4 regions of the Stenotrophomonas sp. 05L413 genome follow, and region 1 is predicted to be linked to each of the others. Evidence: predicted binding sites of a transcription regulator. Region 1 holds the regulator's gene; each other region holds the start of a gene.
The links. Region 1 encodes FliA, which starts transcription of late flagellar genes. Its sites were predicted from a motif close to TAAAGTTTNNCNNNCNNNGGCCGATAA; they were not measured.
Positions count from the first base shown of each region.

Region 2: the regulator FliA is predicted to act here: its motif matches at 1,118-1,144, upstream of AC1DIQ_RS02870 (HDOD domain-containing protein).
Region 3: the regulator FliA is predicted to act here: its motif matches at 1,442-1,468, upstream of AC1DIQ_RS18920 (chemotaxis protein CheW).
Region 4: the regulator FliA is predicted to act here: its motif matches at 1,160-1,186, upstream of AC1DIQ_RS10970 (methyl-accepting chemotaxis protein).

Region 1 covers NZ_JBFTOL010000010.1:26,362-29,654, reverse strand. Annotated here, with positions in the region: gene AC1DIQ_RS18570 (protein phosphatase CheZ) at 1-468, opposite strand, end outside; gene cheY (chemotaxis response regulator CheY) at 468-860, opposite strand; gene AC1DIQ_RS18560 (RNA polymerase sigma factor FliA) at 877-1,623, opposite strand; gene AC1DIQ_RS18555 (MinD/ParA family ATP-binding protein) at 1,620-2,507, opposite strand; gene flhF (flagellar biosynthesis protein FlhF) at 2,494-3,293, opposite strand, start outside.
Region 2 covers NZ_JBFTOL010000001.1:628,627-631,919, reverse strand. Annotated here, with positions in the region: gene AC1DIQ_RS02875 (Glu/Leu/Phe/Val dehydrogenase dimerization domain-containing protein) at 1-950, opposite strand, end outside; gene AC1DIQ_RS02870 (HDOD domain-containing protein) at 1,292-2,356, shown strand; gene AC1DIQ_RS02865 (phospholipase D family protein) at 2,358-3,293, opposite strand, start outside.
Region 3 covers NZ_JBFTOL010000014.1:29-3,321, forward strand. Annotated here, with positions in the region: partial or broken gene AC1DIQ_RS18910 (methyl-accepting chemotaxis protein) at 1-341, shown strand, start outside; gene AC1DIQ_RS18915 (flagellar brake protein) at 525-1,304, shown strand; gene AC1DIQ_RS18920 (chemotaxis protein CheW) at 1,520-2,011, shown strand; gene AC1DIQ_RS18925 (hypothetical protein) at 2,185-2,568, shown strand; partial or broken gene AC1DIQ_RS18930 (methyl-accepting chemotaxis protein) at 2,665-3,293, shown strand, end outside.
Region 4 covers NZ_JBFTOL010000004.1:394,710-398,002, reverse strand. Annotated here, with positions in the region: gene AC1DIQ_RS10970 (methyl-accepting chemotaxis protein) at 1-1,131, opposite strand, end outside; gene AC1DIQ_RS10965 (hypothetical protein) at 1,450-1,593, shown strand; gene AC1DIQ_RS10960 (hypothetical protein) at 1,590-1,793, shown strand; gene AC1DIQ_RS10955 (MFS transporter) at 1,884-3,086, opposite strand; gene AC1DIQ_RS10950 (MFS transporter) at 3,086-3,293, opposite strand, start outside.

The DNA of each region.
Region 1 (3,293 bases):
CTCATGCACGCGACGCACGATCCCGACCACGCGGCGGATGATCTGCCCGGTCAGGTCCTGGTAGCTCTGGGTCAGCGCGATTTCGGTGAGGTTGTGGCGGATCCGGTCCAGTTGCTGGCCCTGGTCGGGCGTCAACCCGTTGGCGCGCAGCTGTTCGGTGAGCGAGCGACATTCTTCGGCCAGGTCCAGCGTGCGGTGGGTGGCCTGTTCGGTCATCGCCACCACGTGGTCCAGGCGCGCGCAGGCGTCATCCAGCTCGCCGGCTTCGCTGGGCAGGCTGGGCAGTTCGCCCAAGGCCTGGCCGAGCTCGCGGGCCAGGCGGTTCAGGCCGGCCATCATCGGCTGCGTGCGCAGCGCGGCGAGGGCGTCGATTTCCCGGCGCCAACCGGCTTCGTCACCGCTTTCCAGCGCGGCCAGGGCATCCTGCAGGCGCTGCACCAGCGCGGATTTGTCGCTCAGGGTTTCCATCAGGCGCTCGCCGCCAGGCGTTCGAAGATCTTGCCGAGCTTTTCTTCCAGGGTCTGGGCGGTGAACGGCTTGATGATGTACCCGTTCACGCCGGCCTGCGCCGCTTCAATGATCTGCTCGCGCTTGGCTTCCGCGGTCACCATCAGCACCGGCAGCGTCTTGAGCTTGGCGTCGGCACGCACGGCCTTGAGCAGGTCGATGCCGGTCATGACCGGCATGTTCCAGTCGGTGACCACGAAATCGAACGGCTGGCTCTGCAACAGCGCCAGCGCGGCATGCCCGTCCTCGGCTTCGGCCGTATTGGTGAAGCCCAGATCGCCCAGCAGGTTCTTGACGATACGACGCATGGTCGAGAAGTCGTCGACGATCAGGATACGCATGTTCTTGTTCAAAGCACTTTCCTCGATTTCAATGGTTCTCGAGGCCGGCGTCTGCCGCCTCGAAGATCTTCAGCCGGCCCCGCAGGCGCAGCACGGCCTGGCCATGGATCTGGCACACGCGCGATTCGCTGACACCCAACACGGCGCCGATCTCTTTCAGGTTCAGTTCCTGCTCGTAGTACAGCGACAGCACCAGCTGTTCGCGCTCGGGCAGCAGGCCGATCGCGTTGCCCAGCTCACGCCCGAACTCGCCGCGTTCCAGCACCTGCTGCGGGGTCGGGCCGCCCTGGGCGACGGTGTCCAGCTCGCCCTGGTCCTCGATCCGCGATTCCAGGCTCAGCACCTGGCCCCGCGAGGCGTCTTCCATCAGGCGCAGGTAATCCGGCAGCGGCATGTCCATCGCGGCGGCCACTTCGGTGGCGCTGGCGGCACGGCCGGTGCTCTGCTCCAGGCGACGGATGGTCGCGGCGGCATCCCGGGCGCGGCGGTGCACCGAGCGCGGCACCCAGTCGCCACGGCGGATTTCATCGATCATCGAACCGCGGATGCGGATCGAGGCGTAGGTTTCGAACGAGGCGCCCTGGTCGGCGTCGTAGCTGCGCGAGGCCTCGATCAGGCCCATCATGCCGGCCTGGATCAGGTCGTCGACCTCCACGCTGGCTGGCAGACGTGCTGCCAGATGATGGGCGATGCGGCGGACCAGATCCGAGTGCTGGGCAATGCACTCGTTGGCCGCGGTCCGCTGGACTTCTTTGTATTGTGCTGCGCCCTTCATACCGTCACCCCGCGTTGCTTGAGGATGCGTTCCAGGAAGAATTCGACCCCGCCACGCGGCTCGGTCGGGGCCTGCCAGCGGGCGGTGCGGCGCGCGATCTCGGTCAGCGCCAGGGCGGCCGGGCTGGACGGGTAGGCCTTCACCACCGGCTGCTGGCGCTGCACCGACAGGCGCAGCCAGTCATCCTGCGGCACGCAGCCCAGGTAGTTCAGCGAGACATCGGCGAGGAACTTCTCGCAGACGCGGCTCAGCTTTTCGTACAGCACGCGGCCTTCGTTCGGGTCGCGCACCATGTTGGCCACCACCTGGATCCGGTCCACGCCGCGCTCGCGCGAGAGGACCTTGATCAGCGCGTAGGCGTCGGTGATCGAGGCCGGCTCATCGCAGACCACCACCACGGTGTCCTGTGCGGCCTGGCAGAAGGTCAGCACGCCATCGGTGATGCCGGCGGCGGTATCCACGATCATGATGTCCAGCTCGCGCTCGAGCTCGGAGAACACGTTGACCAGGCCGACGTGCTCGGCCGGCTGCAGCTCGGCCATGTGGCGGCGACCGGAGGCGGCCGGGACCACCAGCACGCCGCCGGGGCCTTCCATGATCACTTCTTCCAGCGTGCAGCGCCCGGCGACGAGGTCGGCCAGGGTCACCTTCGGCTGCAGGCCGAGGATCACGTCGATGTTGGCCAGGCCGAGGTCGGCATCCAGCAGCAGCGTGCGCTTGCCCATGTCCGCCAGCGCCACGGCCAGATTGGCCGAAACGTTCGTTTTGCCCACGCCGCCCTTGCCGCCGGTGACGGCGATGGTGCGGACCGGGCCCAGCGGCTGGCTTCGGGTAGCCGACAACGGGAAGGTCTTGGTCAGCTTGGCGTACTCACGCGACGGCATGGTTCAACTCCGGGTTGCAGGGCATATCGGCCGCGCGGCGCAAATCTTCAAGGCGAAGTGCAAGATTGGCCGCACTGGCACGGTGCAGGTCTTCAGGAACGTCCTGGCCATCGGTGACCCAGGTGATCGGCAGGCGGTGATCCACGGCCACCGACAGGGCGGTACCGAAGCGGCCGGTTTCGTCCAGCTTGCTCAGCACCACGCCCTGCGGGTTGGCGGCGCTGAAGCGGCGGACCACCTCGTCCATGTCGCCGAAGCTGGTGTTGGCCGGCAGCACCAGCAGGGTGCGGATCTGCTCGGCGGCACGCAGCCACTGCAGCTGGGCCGCCAGGGCGCGGTCGCGCGGGCCCAGGCCGGCGGTGTCGATCAGGACCAGCTTGTAGTCCTTCAGGCGTTCCAGCAGCTGGTTCAGATCGCTGCCGCTGCTGGCCTCGTGGACGGCGATGCCGAGCTGGCGGCCGAAGCCGTACAGCTGCTCGCGGGCGCCGATGCGGCCGGTATCGGTGGTGACCAGGGCGACATCGCGGGCGGCATGCGCCTCGGCGAAACGCGAGGCCAGCTTGGCGATGGTGGTGGTCTTGCCGGCGCCGGTGGGGCCGACCAGGGCGATCACGCCGCCGGCTTCCAGCGGATCGACCGGGGCGATCGGCAGCTTCTTGGAGAGCAGGCCGAGCATCAGGCCGCGGCCACGGTGGGCCTCGGTATCCAGCGGAATCTGCATGGCCACGTCGCGGCTGATGCCGGCGTCGAAGCCGTATTCGTCCATCAGGTCCAGTGCGGCGGCGC
Region 2 (3,293 bases), on a different contig from region 1:
CCGAGGTTGTGGTAGATGCTGCGGATCAGGCGCATCGCGCGCTCACGGTTGTAGCCGTCGATCTCCAGCGAGACGTTCATGACGCCCCCGGCGTTGACCGCGTAATCCGGTGCGTAGAGGATGCCGCGCGCGTGCAGCTCGTCGCCGACCTCCAGGCTGGAAAGCTGGTTGTTGGCGGTACCACAGACGATCTTGCACTTTAGGCGCGGCAGGGTATCCGGATTGATCGCGCCTTCCAGCGCGCAGGGCGCGAAGATGTCGGCGTTGACGTCGTAGATGTCTTCCGGCTTGACCGCCTCCGCACCGTATTCGGTGACAGCGCGGTCCACGCGCGTGCTGTCCAGGTCGCTGACGTACAGCTTGGCGCCACGATCGCGCAGCAGCTTCACCAGTTCCATGCCGATATGGCCCAGGCCCTGCACCGCGATGCTGGCCTTGCCCACTTCCTCATGGCCCAGCTTGTGCTGCATCGACGCCATCAGCGCCTGCAGCGCGCCATACGCGGTGAACGGTGCCGGGTCGCCGGAGCCGCCGTGCACCTGGTGTACGCCGGTGACGTACTCGCTCTCCAGGTAGATGTTTTCCATGTCGTTGACATCGGTGCCGACGTCCTCGGCGGTGATGTAGCGGCCACCCAGCGAATCGACATAACGGCCGAAAGCGCGGAACAGCACTTCAGTCTTGTCGCGCTTGGGGTCACCGATGATCACCGCCTTGCCACCACCCACGTTGAGGCCGGCCAGGGCGTTCTTGTAGGTCATGGTGCGGCTCAGGCGCAGCGCATCGGCCAGGGCCTCGTCGGTGCTGGCGTAGGGACGCATGCGCACACCGCCCAGGGCCGGGCCGAGGGTGGTGTTGTGGATGGCGATGATCGCCCTCAGACCGGCGTCGCGGCTGTGGCAGAACACCACTTGTTCGTGACCGGTGGTTTCGAGGGTTTCAAATAACATGGTGGCTCCGATGGTGCGAACGGTGGCGAACAGCGGCGAACGCGCCAGCAAAAGGTGGGTTGTAAAACAAAAAAAGCGACGTCGTCGGGTCTCGGACGGGTCGCGCGGCGCCATTCTAGTGCATTCCGAAGGACGGTGTTGTCAGGGGTCCTGCGCACCACGGCCATTAAAGTTGCTGAAGCGCAGGCCGATGCCGTGGCAACGGTGTGGATGGCCGGTCATCGCAGGAAGGATCACGTGGGCGCAGTCGCAACAAGGCAAGTGCGGGACCCGGCGCGTCCAGGGCCATGGGCATGAACGGCGCGATGGTCGTCGGCGCCGCTGTGCTGGCGCTGCTTGGCATGGCCGCTGTGCTCGGTCACCGGCGGCGTGCCGTGGTGGCCCGGGCGATGGCGCGTGGCGCCGCCACGCACGGGCGGGCCGCGGCGTTGCCGGTCGCCCCGGTAGCGCCGGGTACCGATCCGGTGGGGGTGCTGCAGGCCGGGCTGCATACGCTGGCACTGGTGCCGCGCAGTGGCGATGCCGCCGACGCGGCGGCCCCGCGCACCGTTGAACTGCGTGATGCCGTCACCGCGTCGCTGCTGGCGCGGGACTGGTCGGCCAAACACCTGCCCCGCCGTCCGCAGCTGCTGCCGCAGCTGATCCAGACCGTCAACGACAGCGACGCCTCGGCGCGCGCAATGGCCGCGATCATCAGCCAGGACCCGGTGTTGACCGGCAATCTGCTGCGCATCGCCAACAGCCCGGTCTACCGGGTGCAGGCGCGCCCGGTGGAGACCCTGCAGCGCGCGGTCACCCTGGTCGGTACCGATGGCATCCGCCAGATCATCAGCGCGGTGCTGGTGCAGCCGGTGATGCAACTGCAGTGCGATGCCTTTCCGCAGTTCAGCGCGGTGATCTGGGAGCATGCGCTGCTGGCCTCGCGCGCTGCCGCCGACCACGCACGCACCGTGACCCATGAAGATGGCTTCGCCGCGCAGTGGCTGGGCCTGACCCAGGGCCTGGGCGCGGCGCTGGTGATGCGCCATCTGCTCGATGCCTGCACGCAACAGGCGCTCGCCGCCCCGCCGCGTGCGCTGGCGGCCGATCTTCTCGACAGTTGGACCCTGCCGGTGGCCAGCCGCATCGCCGCGGCATGGGAGCTGCCCAAGGCCGTGCACGATGCCTTGATCCGCCAGAGTGGTAGTGGATTGGCGGCCAGCCTGCGCTTTGCGCGTGCGGCGGCGGCGGCCAGCCTGCTGTGCCGCCATGGCCAGATCGGTCAGGTCCAGGCGCTGGCGTTGCTGGAGCAACTGGACGACACGCCGCCGCATGCACTGCAGTGGATCTGGCGGCGCGTGCACGGGCGGCCCGTGGAAACGCTGGAGGGCGAAGAGGCCGAGCTGGACGTGGCCCAGGCCGGCTGAGCTAGAGCTGCGACTCCAGCGGCAGCCAGCTGATCGCGCGTGCGCTGGCCCGCAGCCAGAACCCGGTGTCCGGTTCGGTAGACAGCCAGTGCGGCGGCTGCGCATCCCGCTCCAGCCAACGCACGTCGCCGTCCGGTCCCAGGGCCACCCAGTAGCTCTGGCGTGGGCTGGCCAGGCGCAGGTATTCCCCGCGCAGCTGCGCGGCCAGGACCGGATCGTTGAACAGCACGCCCATCTCGGTGTTCAGATACGCCGAGCGAGGGTCCAGATTGAACGAGCCGACGAAGCCGCGCTGGTCGTCGATCATGAAGGCCTTGGTATGCAGGCTGGCGCCACTGCTGCCGAACAGGCCGCCGCCATCGACGTTGCCGCGCGATTTGAGCTCGTACAGCTGCACGCCACTGCGCAGCAACGGTGCCCGGTAGTGCATGTAACCGCTGTGCACGGCGGCCACGTCATTGGCGGCCAGGGAGTTGGTGATCACCCCGACCTGCGCGCCACGCGCCACCATCGCGCCCAGCCCCTCGGTGCCCTCCTCGCCGGGCACGAAGTAGGGCGAGATCAGCAAGGCTTTGTGCTGCGTGCTCTGCAGCTCCTGCACCAGGCGCGTCACCAGCCAGCCGGCCTGATCGTCGCGGCGGTGCTTCATCGGCGGGTCCGAGGCGATCGCCACGTGGTTTGACCAGTGCAGATCCAGCGCATCGCGGTAATACGATTTCTCCGCCTGCGAACGCGCCACGCGTTCCAGGTAGGGCTTGGCACTGTCCAGGCGCGCTTCGTGCTCGCTTTCGCGGATCAGCAGGCGCAGCTGCGGTTCGGTGTAGAACGCCAGCGCACGGATCGGCACGGCGGTATCGCTGTTCCAGTACTCGTCGAAGATCGTGTTGGCCTGCTGCACCGCTTCGCCGGCCACCAGCAGGTCCAGGTCGCGGAAGTT
Region 3 (3,293 bases), on a different contig from region 1:
CCGAGATCTCCGCGGCCTCGCAGGAGCAGTCCGCCGGCATCGAGCAGGTCAACCAGACCGTGGTGCAGATGGATGAGACCACCCAGCAGAACGCCGCGCTGGTGGAAGAAGCCACCGCCGCCGCCCGTGCCATGGAAGAACAGGCCGGCCATCTGACCGATGCGGTCGCGCTGTTCAAGCTGGAGGGCCAGGCGCACGCAGCACCCGCAGCCGTCATCCGCGCACCCGCCCCGCCGCGCGCTGCGGCACCGGCCAAGCCGCGCAGCGTGGTGGCCGCGCCCCGCCGTGTCATGAGCCGTGAACCGGCCCTGGCCAACGATACCGAGTGGCAGGAATTCTGATCGCGTTCGGCACGTGATCGATCGACCTTCGACACCCCGCTCCGGCGGGGTGTCGTCGTTTCGCCGGTGCCATGCCACGCCACAGCCGCACAATTCCCCCTACATAAATGTGAACTACTGCCGATAAACGGACTGAGCCCCGGCATCTACGCATGCCGGCACCCGCCCAACTCAGCAGATTCCATGTCCGAAGGCAGCCTCGACGCACACGACCGATCCCATGCCGCGCACGACGACGGCACGGATGACAGGTACCTGGTCCGCAATCCCCGCCAGATCCGGCAGTTGCTGCAGGCGCTGATCGACCAGCGTTCGTTGATCAACGCCCATCTGGGCGGCCGCGATCAATCCTTCCCCACCGCGGTGCTGGAACTGGACGAAGACGACGATTGGCTGCTGCTGGACGGCAGCCCGTCCGAGCCCGCCAACCGCGCCGCCGAAGACGCCGGCCACCTGCTCTGCTTCGCCCAGCTGGACCGGGTGATGGTGCGCTTCCGCCTGGATGGCCTGGAACGCGTTCGCAACGAAGGGCATGTTGCTTTCCGCGTGCCCTTCCCCGACGAGCTGGTGCACCTGCAGCGCCGCGAACTGTACCGGCTGGAAACGCCGATCACCGATTCGCCCCACCTGCAGTTCCCGATCAACGAAGACCGCAGTGAGATCCTGCAGTTGCGCGTGGTGGACATCAGCGGCGGCGGCCTGGCCGTCACGGTGCCGGTGGACTGCAACGTATTCTCCCTGCAGAAACGCTACGCCGCCCAGCTCGACCTCCCCGACGGCAGCCCGCTGCACGTCTCGCTGATCGTCTGCAACCAGTTGGCGGTCAAGCTGCCCAACGGTGTCGAGATGAAGCGCATCGGCATGCGCTTCGACGACCTCCCGCGCGGTGGCGACAGCGCGATCCAGCGCTACATCTTCCGCATCGACCGGCAGCGCAGTGCGAGGAAGAATGGGGAGAGTTGATGGCTGCCTCAACTGCTCGGCGGTTTGATGCTGCGTGACTGGGTCGGCGCGGGTGGGTTGGCGGGACACGCCCCCACCCACACCAGCCCAGCCGCCGAACGCAGCACCGCCAACGCCGTTGCTCTCGCCAAGCACCCTAAAGTCGTCCCCGGCCAGGCCGATATCCAGCGTGACCCCCGGTTATTCGACCGCCACGCCCGACCCAGGACCCCTCGATGAACGACAAGAATACCAACGCCGCCAGCGACGGCGGCGAATACCTCAGCTTCACCCTCGGCGCCGAGCACTACGGCGTGGACATCCTTAAAGTCCAGGAAATCCGCGGCTACGACTCCGTCACCCGCGTCCCCGATGCCCCGGACTACATCAAAGGCGTCATCAACCTGCGCGGCACCATCGTCCCCGTCATCGACCTGCGCCTCAAGCTGCGCCTGGAAAATGCCACCTACGACGCCTTCACCGTCATGATCGTGCTCAACGTCGAAGACCGCGTCGTCGGCATCGTCGTCGACAGCGTCTCCGACGTCATCCCGCTGGCTGCCGATCAGATCCGCCCGACGCCCGAGTTCGGCGCCGCCGTCGATACCCGCTTCATCTCCGGCATCGGCACCCAGGACGATCGCATGCTGATCCTGCTGGATATCGAAACCCTGCTCGACAGCGCCGACATGGGCCAGGCCCCGGTCATCGACGACGTCGCAGCCTGAGACATACGTCACAGAACAAAGCGCTGTCTGCGCCCGGTACGTACCGTGGCGGCCACTGACGAAAAAACGTGCTTCAGTTCCGCCCGGACCGGCCGATAGCTGGTTTCAGAACCCGGCTGCACTGGATCGCCCATGGCCGGGCCAACTGCCCATATCCCCGGAGAATCTTCCCGATGAAGTCCCTGCTTGCCCTGTTCTCGGTCGCCGTGATCGCCTCTTCCACCTCTACTGCATTCGCCCAGTCCGGTGAAATGATTCCGCCGGAAATGGCCCCGCGCTCGGTCGGCAAGGACGGCATGGTCTGCGGCAAGGTCGAAAAGGCCCGGTACGCCGAAGGCTCTGAAGGCCAGCCGACCTTCCTGTACATGGGCGGCGCTTTCCCGCGCCACACCTTCTCGGCCCGCATCGCCGGCGCCAACCGCGACAAGTTCAGCTTCCCGCTGGAATCGCTGGAAGGCAAGACCGTCTGCGTGATCGGCAAGATCGCCCGCGATGCCTCGCGCGCTGAAATCGAAGTCAGCTCGCCGGCCGGCCTGAAGCTGGCCAACATCAAGTAATTCCCCGTACGCCCTGCCACGCCGGCCCAGGCCGGCGTGGTCGCTGCAACCGGCCCCGACGGCCGGACGCGTTTGCCACTGGAGACCGCACCTGCCATGCCGTGGATCAACAACCTCAAACTGATGCCCAAGTTGATGCTGACTTTCGGCGTCCTCCTGCTGGTAATGCTGCTGCAGGGCATCGTGGCCTATCGTGGCCTGCACTCACTCAACAACGTCACCACCGAACTGGCCGGACCCCGGATGGACAGCATCCGCATGGCCGGCGAGCTGCGTGGCATGGTCGGCGAGTACCGCAACTCCGCTTACCAGGGCCTCATCCGCGCCAGCGATGACGTCAAGGCCGAAGCCAAGTCCCGCGCGGCGGAGCTTCGCACCCAGATCGATGCCTCGATCAAAAAATACCCCGCGCTGATCGACAATCCGCAGCAGAAGAAGCTGTTTGACACCTTCGCCAAGGATTGGACGGACTCGCTGGCGTCCTACGACGCCGTCACCGAAATGCTCGAGCTGGACCTGCCCGACGATGCCGTGGACACCTTTGTCGGTGAAACCCGCGCCAAGCATCGCAAGGCCTCGGCCGCGCTCGAAGCGCTGATCGCCGAAGACAACCGCCTCTCGCGCGCCTCCCGCGAAGAAGCCGAATCCACTTATGCCGCCTCGGCCACGCTGACCGTCATCACCCTGCTCGGCGGCGCCGCCCTGGGCCTGGTGCTGGTGTATCT
Region 4 (3,293 bases), on a different contig from region 1:
TTGCTGCATGTGGCGCAGGCGCGCGGCGAGCTGGCCGATTTCATCGTGCGGGTTATGGAGCGGCAGGACGGTGTCCAGTCGATCTTCGGCAATGTCCTCGGCGAAGCGGAGCGTATCGGTGATCGGCTGGCGGACCGCCCGCAGCACCAGCAGCAGCGTGGCGATCAGCACGGCCGCCACCAGCAGCAGGGTCAGCGCGAACACGATGCCCATGGTGCTGGCCCGCGCGGCCTGTCGCTCGCGCGCCGCCGCCAATGCCTGCGCCTGCGCCTGTTGCAGCGCCTGCAGCCCGGGGCCGATCTGCGCGGCGCTCTCGGCCAGTGACTGCGCTTCCACATCCAGCCCGATGCGGGCGGCCGTGTAGGCCAGCAGCGCCCCTTGATATGCCTCCATCTGCGTTCGCAGTGCTTCCTGCGTCTCTGCATCCAGGCGCGCCTCTGCCAGGGACAGATCGAACGGCAACTTCTGTTCGCTGGCACGATCGGTGTGCGCCGCGTCACCGGTGAGCAGCAGCAGGCTTTCCTCGCGCCGCATCTTCTGCAGCTGGGCGATCAACACCGGGCGCGCGCCGGCCTCGACACTGGCCTCCAGCGTGGCAGCCGCCGCCTCCAGCTGCGCACGCAGGCCGGCATCGCCACGCCCCATCTCATCCACCCGGGCATTCAATGCGGTGATGCCCTCGGCGAAATCACCCGCGCGCGCGGCCAGCTCGCGTAGTGCCCCGGCGCTACCGGCGTCGTGGGGATCGCGCTGCAGCTCGGCCAGGGTCGCCTGCAGGCGCTGCTGCGCGGCCTGCAACGCCTCGCGATCGCTGCCATCGAACGTGCTGGCATAGCGGGTCTGCAGGCGCCGCGCATCGGCGATCTCGGTCGCCAGCGTGGCCGCCAGTGCGGCCTCCTGCTGGTGCGCGGCGAAGGTTTGGGCTGCACGCTCGGTATCATGGCCCGTCCAGCCGTAGACCACGGCGACCGCCAACAGGCCCAGGCCGCAGATCAGCAGGCTGGCCCTGAGTTTCTGTGCCACGCTGAGGCGACCGAGCGCGGCCAGCCGGGGCGGCTGAGCGAGACGGAAGCCGAACCGATCGCCCAGACGGGCGACGAACAAGGACAGGCGGCGGGGGACGACCGACATCACGTACTCCAGGCGGAAGGACGCACCGGTATCGGCGGGATCACGCTGAACTTGAGGGCCGATCTCAGCGAGCGGCCAGAGCTTCGCCAATGGATCCCGTTGTACCGGCGCCAGACGACGAAGGGATGACGATCAGGGCCCCCGTGCTCACATGGCGCGTGAACGTGCGACAGTGAAGGACGGGACAGCACCTTCACGGCGACTGCGCTGAACTAGGACTGGGATCGCGGCCGGGGGCCGCTGCAGGACCCGGGGTGCGTTACCGCACATCCGGTCGACCACGATGCATGACGCCATACCGCACGGAGAGAGACCGCCATGAATGCCGCCTTCAAGATCTTTCTGCTCGCCGGTGCACTGCTGTACGGCCTGCCGGGGCTGGTGTGGTGGGTGAACCATCGGCGCGCCAAGCGGGCGCGGCTGGCCCAGGGCGTGGTCAGCGTCGAGGCCCGCGCGCCATGAGCGGCGGAACCGGTACGAGCGCGGCAACGCACCTGACCGACGAACAGCGGCAGATCCTGCGCGACATCAACGCCACGCGTCCGGTCAGCGATGAAGCCGCCAACTGGGCCGTCAAGGCCGGCTACGCGGCCCAGGCGGAAGACGGCGACATCGATTTGACCCAGGCCGGTCGCCACGTGGTGGACTCCAGCACGCTGTAGCGCGCTGAACCATGCACAGTGCGTTGACGTGCGCTGAGCAAGCCACGGGAGGGAAAACTGGCGCAACGCCGGTCTTGTATGACAGCAGCACTATCGCCTTGCCCGCTTGAGCCTGTCGGGCTCCCGCTCCGTCCATTCCATCCGGCGGCCAGCAAGGCATACCACCCCTGCTGCGACCGCGAAGCCACCGGTGAGCCAGAGATTGGCGGTCAGACCGAGCCGATCCAGTGCTTGGCCGCCCACCCACGCCCCGGATGCGATCCCGACATTGAAAGCACCGACATAGAGTGCGGAGGCGATTTCCATCGCCCTGGGCACGGCCTTCATCATCCACGTCATCAAGCCCACCGATACCCCGCCGTAGGCCAGCCCCCACGCCAGCAGCGCCATGGCACCGCCCAGGCGCGACTCCCCGATGGTCAGGAACAGCGAGGGCGCCAGCACCAGACCCGCCGCGATCAGCGACACCGTCAGCCTGGTACGTCGTGCTGCCGCGATGCCGGCAAGGAAGTTGCCGGCCATGCCCGCGGCGCCGTAGCCGAACAACAACAGCCCCACCCAGCGCGCGTCGAATCCCGAGACCGACATCAGCAGCGGCCGAACGAAGGTAAAGGCGATGAAGTGCCCGGCGACCAGCAGGAAGGTCAGCAGCAACCCAAGCTGCAGCCCGCGGTTGCCCAGTTGCTGAGCGAACTGGCGCACGCTGGTCGTGCCGGACGGCGGCAGCCCGGGCATCACGGCCAAGTGCAGGGCAAGGACGGCGGCCCCCAGCAGCGCCATGCTGCCGAACGCCCAACGCCATCCAAGCAGCTCCCCGATCAGCGCGCCAAGCGGAACGCCCAGCACGGAAGCAGCCGCCACGCCGCCAAAGATGAGCGATGTGGCCAGGCCGACCGATCGCGTTGCCACCAGCCGCACCGCCAGCCCGCCGGCAATGGCCCAGATGCCGCCCATGCACAGCCCGACCAGCACGCGGGCCGCCAGCATCCAGCCCAACGTGGGGGCGAAGGCCGCACCCAGATTCGCGATTACCAGCAGGCCCAGCAGCCCGCACAGCAGCGAGCGTCGATCCACGCTGCCGGCGCTGATCACCACCAGCGGTGCGAACAGCGCTGCCAGCAGTGCGGGCAGCGAGATCATCAGCCCCGCAGCGCCGGTGCTGGTGTCCAGCGCTTCGGCGATCGGGGTCAGCAGGCCGACCGGCAGCATCTCCGTGGTGACGACCGAGAGGGTGGCCAGACTGACCGCGGTGACCGCCCACCACGGGTGGCGCGGTGTGGATTGCGCCTGCATCAGCAGATCCCCGGGTTGCGTGGCTCACGCGAACGCAACACGCAGTGCGCGAACGCCGCCGCCAGCAGCACCGCTCCTCCCGCACACAAGGCAACCAGGTACCCGGCGCGCGGCCCGTGTGCATCCACCCCGTAGCCGCCGATCGCCGCGCCCAGCGCCACGCCCACGTTCAGCGCCGCCAGCAGCCAGGTCATGCCCTCGGTGAGC